Linked DNA regions of Blastopirellula sediminis. The main gene of each other region encodes a partner of the protein of the gene in region 2 in a complex. Links are inferred from orthologs where the notes say so. Each region holds a gene or a part of one and is shown on either strand. Other genes may lie near its edges.

Evidence for each region.
Region 1: the proteins of carA (region 2) and carB are in contact, whole or in part, in a solved structure (PDB 1KEE), measured with the Escherichia coli proteins. The link is inferred for Blastopirellula sediminis from one-to-one orthologs.

The regions. Positions count from the first base shown.
Region 1 is NZ_JAJKFT010000010.1:1,287,061-1,292,746, forward strand. What follows is about bases 1,351-5,165. They hold carB (carbamoyl-phosphate synthase large subunit), read right to left. Parts: upstream 4,818-5,165; coding sequence 1,551-4,817; downstream 1,351-1,550. Other genes in these bases: LOC68_RS16940 (DNA-3-methyladenine glycosylase I), read left to right, coding at 5,155-5,165. In the rest of the region: ABC-F family ATP-binding cassette domain-containing protein, read right to left, coding at 1-1,298; more of DNA-3-methyladenine glycosylase I, read left to right, coding at 5,166-5,686. UniProt on the Escherichia coli protein: Large subunit of the glutamine-dependent carbamoyl phosphate synthetase (CPSase).
Region 2 is NZ_JAJKFT010000001.1:119,025-123,879, forward strand. What follows is about bases 1,236-4,219. They hold carA (glutamine-hydrolyzing carbamoyl-phosphate synthase small subunit), read left to right. Parts: upstream 1,236-2,146; coding sequence 2,147-3,292; downstream 3,293-4,219. Other genes in these bases: LOC68_RS00540 (aminotransferase class I/II-fold pyridoxal phosphate-dependent enzyme), read left to right, coding at 1,236-1,754; LOC68_RS00550 (hypothetical protein), read right to left, coding at 3,308-3,538; LOC68_RS00555 (carbon starvation CstA family protein), read right to left, coding at 3,588-4,219. Also shown: peptidylprolyl isomerase, read left to right, coding at 1-284; more of aminotransferase class I/II-fold pyridoxal phosphate-dependent enzyme, read left to right, coding at 501-1,235; more of carbon starvation CstA family protein, read right to left, coding at 4,220-4,855. UniProt on the Escherichia coli protein: Small subunit of the glutamine-dependent carbamoyl phosphate synthetase (CPSase).

The DNA of each region.
Region 1 (5,686 bases), on a different replicon or contig from region 2:
CGGCTTTCGTTTTCCGTCGCCTGTGGATTAATCCGTAGAAAATTGTCACGGATCGAGAGCGTGCGATCGAGAAGGCTCCCATGTTGATCGAGCGTCGCCGCTGGCGTCATTCGTCGTACGGCGCCTTGTTGCGGTTCCACTGTTCCTGCGATTAACGCCAGCAACGTCGTTTTGCCGCAGCCATTGGGACCGGTCACGGCGACTCGCTCGGGGCCAATGATCTCGAAGGTCAAGTCGCGGATCACGGGAGGGTTGGTTTCGTAAGCGAAAGAGACTCGCTCGACCTTCAGAACGAGTTTGGCGGAGGGAAGCTGAGTTGACGCGAGATTGACTTGAAGCGTCTGCAATCGTTCGATCTGCTGACTTGCGACTGCGGCCGCCGTTTCGGCTTCTTCCTTGCGCTGTTGATGAATTCGAGCGCTAGTGCCGCTGGTCTTTTCGCTCTGGTCCTTTCTGGCGCCAAGCAATATCCGCGGAACGCCCCCTTGCGCAGCGGAACGTTTGCCGGCGCTATTGCGTCGCGCTTGGCGCTCGGCGGAGGCCTGCTCTCGTTTGGCGATGTCCGCGGCTTGCTTTTCGGCATGGGCCAGATCTTGTTCGGCGGCGGCAAGCTCTTGCGATTTTCGCTCGCGATAGAAACTCCACGGGCCGCCATAGCGCGCAGCGCCCAACGCAGTCAGCTCGACGATCGCATCCATCGTCTCCAGCAACTCGCGATCATGACTAACGACGATCGCGCCGCCGCGCCAATCGGATAGTAGTTGGCTAACGGCGGCGCGACCGTCGCGATCCAAATTGTTGGTCGGTTCGTCCAGCAGCAGAAAGTCAGGCTCGGCGAAGATCAGGGCGGCGAGTCTCGCCCGCGTTTGTTGTCCGCCAGAGAGAGAAGTGAGCGTCGTCTCGGCGGGAACGTCGAGGCCGACGCGCTGAAGGGCGACGTCGATCTGCGTCAGCAACATCCAGTCAGCGTTCGCCAGGTCCGATTCGGAGCCGGCGCCTTGTTCAATCCGGATCAGCGCCGCGAGTTCAGCGGCAATCCCAAATAGATCGGCGATCGTTTCGCCTGGCGTCGGACTGACCGCTTGGCGCAGCATACGAATGCGGCCGGAAGCCGCGACATTGCCCGCAGTCGGTGCAAGTTCGCCAGCGATTAGTTTCAGCAGCGTCGTTTTGCCGACGCCGTTACGCCCAACCAGGCCAACTTTTTCTGGGCCGAAATGGAAGTTGAGATTGGCGAACAGCGAGCGGCTATCAGGCGTCGACCACGCGAGATCGTGGAGCGAGATGGAAGCGGGCATGCGGAAATCCTGCGGCGGAATATGCGTTGACGGTCATCGCGATGAACAATTCCGACAGCAGGTACATGTCTGATTCCTTGAGTTGGGGATTCGATGGACGCTAGGACAAGCGGAGCGTTATAGAGGTTCGCGCTGATTTGGACGAACGTTGACGGGGGCGCCATGGCCACGGCGCCCATTAATTGCCCCAACGAAAAAGGCCCTCCTAGCCGAAGCTAGCAGGGCCTTGTTTTCAATTTTGAAAATGATCGCTTAGCTGCCGCGCATCTTGCGGAAACGATCTTGCAGCGACAGGACGTTCATCTCGCCGTTGCGGAGCGCTTCCATCGCTTTGGCGGCCGCTTCGGCTGCCTGGATGGTGGTGATGCACGGGACGCCATGTTGCACGGCGGCGGCGCGGATGCGACCTTCGTCGGTACGAGCTCCCTTACCGCTGGGCGTATTCATCACCAGCGAAACGGCGCCGTCGATCAGCAGGTCGATCAGGTTCGGATGCCCTTCGGCCAGCTTCTTGATCTGTTCGACTTGCAGACCTTCTTCGCGGAGACGCTTGGCGGTTCCTTCGGTGCAAACCAGTTGGAAGCCGAGCGAGTCGAGTCGCCGCGCGATCTCGACGATGTGCTCTTTGTGCCGCGGCGAAACGCTGAGGAAGATCTTGCCGTCTTCCGGCTGCGGCAACAACACGCCGGCTGCGAGCTGGCTCTTGGCGAAGGCGATCGAGAAGCGTTCGCTGATCCCCATCACTTCGCCGGTCGAACGCATTTCGGGACCGAGGACGATGTCGACGCCGCTGAACTTGCGGAACGGGAAGACCGATTCCTTGATCGAGACGTGCGCCGGGATCGGCTCGGTGGTGACTCCCAGTTCGGGCAGCGTCATGCCGGTCATCACCTTGGCGGCGACCTTGGCGACTTGCATGCCGGTCGCTTTGGCGACGAACGGAACGGTGCGGCTGGCGCGGGGGTTCACTTCCAGCACGTAGACGTTCATCTTGCCGTCTTCCTGCTTGACCGCGAACTGCACGTTCATCAGCCCGATCACCTTCAGCTTGAGCGCCATGGCGATGGTCGCTTCGCGAATTTCTTTCACGACCGGACCCGGCAAGCTGTAAGGAGGAATCGCACAAGCCGAGTCGCCGGAGTGGACGCCCGCTTCTTCGATATGTTCCATCACGCCGGCGACGACGACGTTCTCGCCGTCGCAGATGCAGTCGACGTCGACTTCGGTCGCATCTTCCAGGAAGCGGTCGATCAGCACCGGCTGACCTTGCGCGACGAGGAACGCTTCGGCGACAAACCGCTCGAACTGCTTGTCGTCATAGCAGATTTCCATCGCGCGGCCGCCGAGCACGAAGCTGGGACGAACCAACGACGGATAACCGACCTTGGCCGACTCGGCGCGCGCCTGGGTCATGTTCCGTGCGATCGCATTGGCCGGCTGCTTCAAACCTAGTTGATGGAGCAACTGTTGGAACTTCTCGCGATCTTCGGCCGCTTCGATCGTGTCGACGCTGGTGCCGATGATCGGCACGCCGGCGGTCGCCAAAGCGCGGGCCAGGTTCAGCGGCGTCTGACCGCCAAACTGCACGATCACGCCGTCGGGCTGCACCTTGTCGCAGATGTTCAGCACGTCTTCGGTCGTCAGCGGCTCGAAGAAGAGGAGGTCGCTGGTGTCGTAGTCGGTGCTGACCGTTTCCGGGTTGCTGTTGACCATGATCGATTCGATCCCCAGTTCGCGGAGTGCGAAGCTGGCGTGGCAGCAGCAGTAGTCGAACTCGATCCCCTGGCCGATGCGGTTGGGACCGCCGCCGAGAATCATCACTCGCTTCTTTTCCGGATTCTTGGCCGGCGTTTCGTCTTCGTCTTCGTAGGTCGAATAGAAGTACGGCGTGTAGGCTTCAAACTCGGCGGCGCAGGTATCGACCGACTTGTACGTGGCGACCACGCCCAATTCTTTGCGATACTTGCGAACTTCCAACTCGCTGCTGCTCAACAGCGTCGCAAGTTGGCGATCGGAGAAGCCGTACTGCTTCGCCTGCTTCATCTTCGGAGCGTCGACGGCGTCGAGCGAGCCGAGCGCGGCGAGTTCGTCTTCCAGCTCGACCAGCTGTTGCATCTGGTCGATGAACCACGGATCGATGAACGTCAGCTGGAAGATCTTTTCCAGCGACATGCCTGACTTGATCGCGTACCGCAGATACCAGGGGCGATCGGCGTTGGGGGTGCTGAGCTTGGCCCGGATTTCGTCGTCGGAAGGCTGCTCTTCGGTTCCCCAAAGGTCTTTGCCGTCGCAGCCGAAGCCGAAGCGTCCGACTTCGAGCCCGCGCAGCGCCTTCTGGAACGACTCTTTGAAGGTGCGGCCGATCGCCATCGTTTCGCCGACGCTCTTCATTTGCGTCGTCAGCGTGGCGTCCGCTTCGGGGAATTTCTCAAACGCGAACCGCGGAATCTTGGTGACGACGTAGTCGATCGTCGGCTCGAAGCAAGCGAGCGTCTCGCGGGTGATGTCGTTCGGCAGTTCGTGCAGGTGATAGCCGACCGCCAGCTTGGCGGCGATCTTGGCGATGGGGAAGCCGGTCGCCTTTGACGCGAGAGCCGAGCTGCGGCTGACGCGGGGATTCATTTCGATGACGATCATCCGGTCCGATCGCGGATCGACCGCGAACTGGATGTTCGAGCCGCCGGTTTCGACGCCGATTTCGCGGATGACGGCCAACGACGCGTCGCGCATCCGCTGGTATTCTTTGTCGCTGAGCGTTTGGGCCGGAGCGACGGTGATCGAGTCGCCGGTATGCACGCCGACCGGATCGAAGTTCTCGATCGTACAGATGATCACGACGTTGTCGGCGACGTCGCGCATCACTTCCATCTCGTATTCTTTCCAGCCGATCACCGACTCTTCGATCAACACTTCGCTGACCGGAGATTGATCAAGGCCGTTCCGCACGAGCGAGTCGAACTCTTCGCGGTTGTAGGCGATCGCCGAACCGGAACCCCCCATCGTGAAGCCGGGGCGAATCACCGCCGGCAGTCCGATCTGGTCGAGCACGGCGCGGGCTTCCTGGATCGTGTGAACCGTGCCGCCGCGGCAGACTTCGAGCCCAATCTTTTCCATCGCCGCTTTGAACTGCTCGCGTTCTTCGGCCTTGGCGATGACGGCGGCGTTGGCGCCGATCATTTCGACGCCGTACTTTGCGAGCACGCCGTGCTTGTCGAGATCCATCGCCAGGTTGAGCGCGGTCTGACCGCCAAGCGTCGGCAGCAGCGCGTCCGGACGTTCTTTGGCGATGATTTTTTCAACGACCTGCCAAGACAACGGTTCGATGTAGGTGCGATCGGCCATTTCCGGATCGGTCATGATCGTGGCCGGGTTGGAGTTCACCAACACAACCTCGTAACCTTCCTCCCGCAGCGCCTTGCACGCTTGAGTGCCGGAGTAGTCGAATTCGCAGGCCTGGCCGATAACAATCGGACCGGAACCAATGAGCAGGATTTTCTTGATGTCGTCGCGTCGCGGCACCGTCGTCCCAGTTCTGTTGAAAAAGACAAAGTGGGAAAGATCGCTCCACCCTCTGGGGGCGGTAGTTTGGGAGTAAAATCCCTCCAATTTAAACCCAGGAAAGAGCCGGGTACAAGCGGGAGGAGGAGGGGAATCTGTCGGGAATTCCCGCGAAGCGAAACTTCGCCTCCCAGCGACTCGCGCCGCTTGATCGAGCAAAGCGGAGTTAAGTTGGTTCTAGAAGCCATTGCGTGCGCGTAACGGTTTGCGGCGGCGAACATCAGAGGTTGCGACGCGGCGCGTGCGGAATACGTACCAAACGCCAAAAACGCCTGAGATTTTCCGGAAGGTCGAGTCTGTGCCGAAACGATGCCAATGGGCCGAGAGCCATCCACTGCTCAGCGCGTATCACGACCAAGAATGGGGCGTCCCGGAATATGACAGCCGAGCTCTCTGGGAAAAACTGTCGCTCGACGGCTTTCAGGCGGGACTTTCGTGGCTGACGATCTTAAGCAAACGAGATGCGTTTCGCGCCGCGTTCGCCGGCTTCGATCCCGAAAAAGTGGCCCGTTTCGGCAAGCGAGACGTCAATCGACTTCTGGCCGACGCCGGGATCGTCCGTTCGCGCGCCAAGATTGAAGCGACGATCCAGGGAGCTCGCATCTATCTAGAGATGCAAGAAGTAGGGGAGAACTTCTCCGATTTCGTCTGGGATCTGGCCGGAGGGAAGCCGATTCGCAACACCAGCGGCGTCGTACCGGCGAAGACGCCGCTCTCGGAAAAGATCTCCAAGGCGCTCAAGCAACGCGGGTTCAAATTCGTCGGACCAGTGATCGTTTATGCCTGGATGCAGGCGACCGGCATGGTCAATGATCACGCGGCCGATTGCT
Region 2 (4,855 bases):
AAGAAGCCTTCCGTCTGCAGCCGGGCGAGCTATCGAGCATCGTCAACATCGGCCGTCAGTCGCTGATCTTGAAGGCCTTGGGCCGGACCAAGCCGACCATCACCGACATCAACGTCGTCCGCGACGAACTGGTGAAGGACATCCACGAGAAGAAGATTCGCCTGGAAATGGCCAAGGCGTTCGACGAACTGCGGGAAGAAGCCCAGATCGACAACTTCCTGGCCAACACCACCCAGATGGGTAAAAAGTTGGAAGCTGCCGCCCGACAGCAACCGACTCGTTAATGCCGAAACTTCTCCAGAAGTTCTGCAAATCTTGGAAGCCCCGACCAGCGTCGGGGCTTCTTTTTGTAGGTCGAGGCCGAACCTGAGGTTTACGCAGGGTATCCTCCGCTCAAGTCGTCCTTTCCTACTAGGTTGCCGATTCTTAGAATTAACGTTTCCGCGGCCGATTTCCATTTACGCATTTGCCGCTATGCGGCGTTTATCAGGTTTAGGTCCATGAGCTCCGAATCCGGCCACCCCATCGGTGGCGAGACCCCCTTTAAAGTCGAATATGCGCAGCGCGTTTACCGCCTGCCCCCTTACATGTTCGGCCGCATCAACGCCTTGTTGTACGAAAAGCGGGTCGCCGGACATGACGTCATCGACCTGGGGATGGGGAACCCGTCCGATCCGCCGCAAGAATTCGTCATGGAAAAGATGTGCGAAGCGGTCCGGGACGAGCGGAACCATGGCTACAGCAAGTCGAACGGCATTCGCAACTTGCGCCGTGAAGTCGCCGGCAAGTACCTGAAAAAATACGGCGTACGCCTGGACCCTGAGTCGGAAATTATCGCCTGCCTTGGCTCGAAGGAAGGTTTCTCGCACATGTGCCTGGCGATGATGGGCCCTGGCGACACCGCGATTGTGCCGGCGCCCTATTTCCCGGTGCACACCTATGCCGTCGCCTTGGCTTCCGGGAACGTCATCGCGCTCGAAGTGGGCGATAGCGAGAAGTTTCTCCAAAATATCGCTTACACATGCGAACACCTTTATCCGAAACCGAAGCTGCTGATCATCTGCTATCCCCACAACCCGTCGACCGTGACGGTCGAGCCCGAGTTCTTCGTTGAAGTGGTGAAGCTGGCGAAGCGGTACGGATTCATGGTGATTAGCGACTTCGCCTACGCCGATATCGCCTTTGACGGTTATAAGCCTCCCAGCTTCCTGTCGGCGCCTGGTGCGTCGTCGGTCGGCGTCGAATTCACGACGATGAGCAAGGGATACAACATGGCGGGCTGGCGCGTCGGCTTCTGTGCCGGCAACGCCGAAATGATCAAAGGTCTCGCCACGATCAAGGGTTACTACGATTACGGCATGTTCCAGGCGATCCAGATCGCCGCGATCGTTGCTCTCCGCGAAGGGGACGCCGCGGTCGAAGAACAGAGCCGCATTTACGAGAGCCGCCGCGACGTGCTGGTCGACGGCCTGACGCGACTCGGCTGGGGCGTGACGCCGCCAAAAGCTGGAATGTTCGTCTGGGCGAAGATTCCGGACGTCTGGATGCAGCGGATGAATACCATGGATTTCGCCATGATGCTGCTGGAAAAGGGTGACGTCGCCGTCAGCCCCGGTAGCGGCTTTGGCCCGTGCGGCGAAGGTTACGTCCGCATGGCGATGGTCGAAAACGAAGAACGCTTGCGTCAGGCGGTCCGTCAGATCGGTCGCTGCCTGAAGCAGGAAGAAAAAGAGCTGGTCAGTGCCCAGTCCTAAGAGGGCAGTAGACCGCAATTCCCGTAAATTTCGAGCCTCGAATCGTAAGATTCGGGGCTTTTTTCTTTGTTTGGGCGGGAATCGGCCAGATTGCCGAGCTGCACAAGACTTGGTCCTAGTCGGAGCTAGCGGAGATTCCTATAATGACCCAAATTTGCGCCCCCGGCGCATGAAAAAAGGAGGACTCTCGCTCGCCGAAACAAGAGTCCTCCCAAATTGGCTGTCCGGACCGAAGCCCGGAGACCCACAGCCGTACTGATGGATATCGGGCTTCGCACCCGCAATACTTTAAGCGACGCTTGGCTCAGACGGTCGTTAGGAAGAGAACGACCTTGCCGTTTGAGAAAGAGTTCGCATTCGATTCACCTGAAACAGAATCTGACGATAACGCAATGACGCAACCGATCGCGAAACTGGCGCTGGAAGACGGAACCGTTTTTACTGGTCTTTCTTTGGGTGCTGAGGGAGAAGTCGACGGGGAAGTTTGCTTCAACACGTCGATGACCGGTTATCAGGAAATCCTGACCGATCCTAGCTATCGTGGCCAAATTTTGACCATGACCTACACGCAGATCGGTAATTACGGGGTGAATACCGAGGACATGGAGAGCTCCAAGACGCACATGTCCGGATTTATCGTGCGTGAATGTAGTCGACGCGTCAGCAACTTCCGCGCGAACAAGTCGCTCGACGAATTCCTGAAAGAAAACAACGTCGTTGGACTCACCGGGATCGATACGCGAGCTCTCGTTCGACGCTTGCGTAACAGTGGCGCCATGAAAGGCGTTCTCTCGACGATCGACCTGGATGACGCTTCGCTGGTCGAAAAAGCTCGCAACAGCGCCGGTCTGGTCGGCCGTGACCTTGTGAAAGAGGTCATGCCGGCGGAAGGATCTGACTGGAGCGAAAAGCTGAGCCCGTGGGTGAAGATGGGGGACAGAAATCGAGCCGAGAAATCGCGCAGCGAACTTGACCTGCACGTCGTCGCTCTCGATTTCGGCATGAAATGGAATATCCCGCGGCATCTGCAGGACATGGGCTGCAAAGTAACCGTGATGCCTGGCTCTTCGACTGCGGAAGAAGTGCTAGCGCAAAACCCAGACGCCGTCTTCCTGTCGAATGGCCCTGGCGATCCGGAACCGCTGGTCGGCCCGATCGAAACGATTCGAGGCCTCTTGGGCAAGAAGCCGATCTTTGGCATTTGCTTGGGGCATCAGCTGCTGTCGCTGGCCTGCGGCGCGAAGACCTTCAAGTTGAAGTTCGGTCATCGCGGCGCCAATCAGCCCGTTTTGGACGTCACGACCAACAAGGTCGAAATCACGTCGCAAAACCATGGCTTCGCCGTCGAAGAAGAGTCGCTTCCCGATTGCCTGGAAATCACCCATCGCAATCTGAACGACAACACCATCGCCGGCGTGCAGCACAAGACGCTGCCTGCATTCAGTGTGCAGTACCATCCAGAAGCTTCGGCCGGTCCGCATGATAGCGAGTACCTGTTCGAGCGATTCCGCGAACTGGTGACCGGGCAGCGCGTCTAGCTTTCGCCAGTAACGCTATTGCGTATCGCGGTACTCCTCGAGCAAGAGTACCGCGTCGACGGTCGACAGCGAATCGCGGCGCTGCAAGCATTGGCAGAGCTCGCGCCAATCGGAGACCGGCATCGAACCTTGCCGAATCAGCATCGGCGCCATTTCTCCGTCTGCCTCCAGGCAAACGTAATAGAGCGCCAGCGTGCAGACCGGGCAGGCAATCTCGCCGGTCTGCGAATCTTCTGGCAACGCCATTGGAAGTCGGCAGTTAGGACATGCCGCCGACTTCCCCGGATCGGCCATCTTAGTTTTGACCGCCGGCCGTCGCGTACTCGGGGGCTACGCCTGCTTCAGCGGCTCCCGTCAGCGGCGGCAGCGCTTCTTCGAGCACGCCCTTGGCTTTCGGCCACATCAGGACCGCCTCAACCATCATCCAGGCCTGTAGGATCAGCGTACCGACGCTAAACCCGAAGAGGAGATACTTGCCGTTCCAGAAGAAGCCGGTGTCGCCGCGGAAGAACTCTCCGAGCCAGGCCAGTTGCGGGTACTTCTCGATAAACCAGGCGGTGTCGCCATTGAACATGTTCCACAGCGTCGCGATCGCCGGCAGGAAAAGCATCAGGATCATCGGCGGCAATGCGAACCAGACCGGAATCTTGCGGCGCCAGAGATAGAAGATGGTGACCATCAACGCCATCCCGGCTAGCAATTGATTGACGGCGCCAAACAGCGGCCACAGCAGCATTCCACCGGCGCCAGGCGAATTGCCGGCGAAGATCGCCACCAGGCCGCCGAGACCAACTGCGATGCCGGTCGCAATGTATTTGTCGGAGAGAGGCTTGGTTACCGGCGAGGAGGCGAATAGCTCTTGCAGGACGTATCGCTGGAGTCGCGTCGCCGTGTCGAGCGTCGTCGCCGCGAAGCTGGCGACCAGCACCGCCATGATCCCGAGACCCAAGCGAAGCGGAATGCCGATCGCGGTCAGGAAGTTGGCGCCGCCGTCGACGAACGCGCCGACCATGTTGCCCAGGTTGTTAAACTTCGCCCAGCCGGCGCTAGCGTCATAGCGAGCTTCCCATGAGGCGCGGCCGACCATCGGTTGTCCTTCGGCCGTCATCACCGCTTGGTAAGTGCCATCCGGCGTTCGTTCGTAACGCCCCATGCCGACGCCGGCACAGCAGGCGAGAATTACCACGACCGCCAGCGCTCCTTCGAGCAGCATGGCGCCGTAGCCGACGTACTGAGCGTCCTTCTCGTTGGCGACCTGTTTGCTCGACGTGCCGCTGCTTACCAAGCAGTGGAAGCCGCTACAGGCGCCGCACGCAATGGTGATGAACAGAAACGGGAAAATCGGGGGAGCGTCGAGCGGGATATTTTCGGCGACCGGCGGGGCGCTGGCGAACAAGTTGGCGGCGCCGGTAAGCGAAGCGACAACCAGGCCAAGCCCCAACAGGAAGAGTGCCAAAACCAGCTCATGGCTGTTGATGTAGTCGCGTGGTTGCAGCAGCGTCCAGACCGGCATTACCGACGCGATAAAGCAGTAGATCAACAGGATCACCGTCCAGATCACGA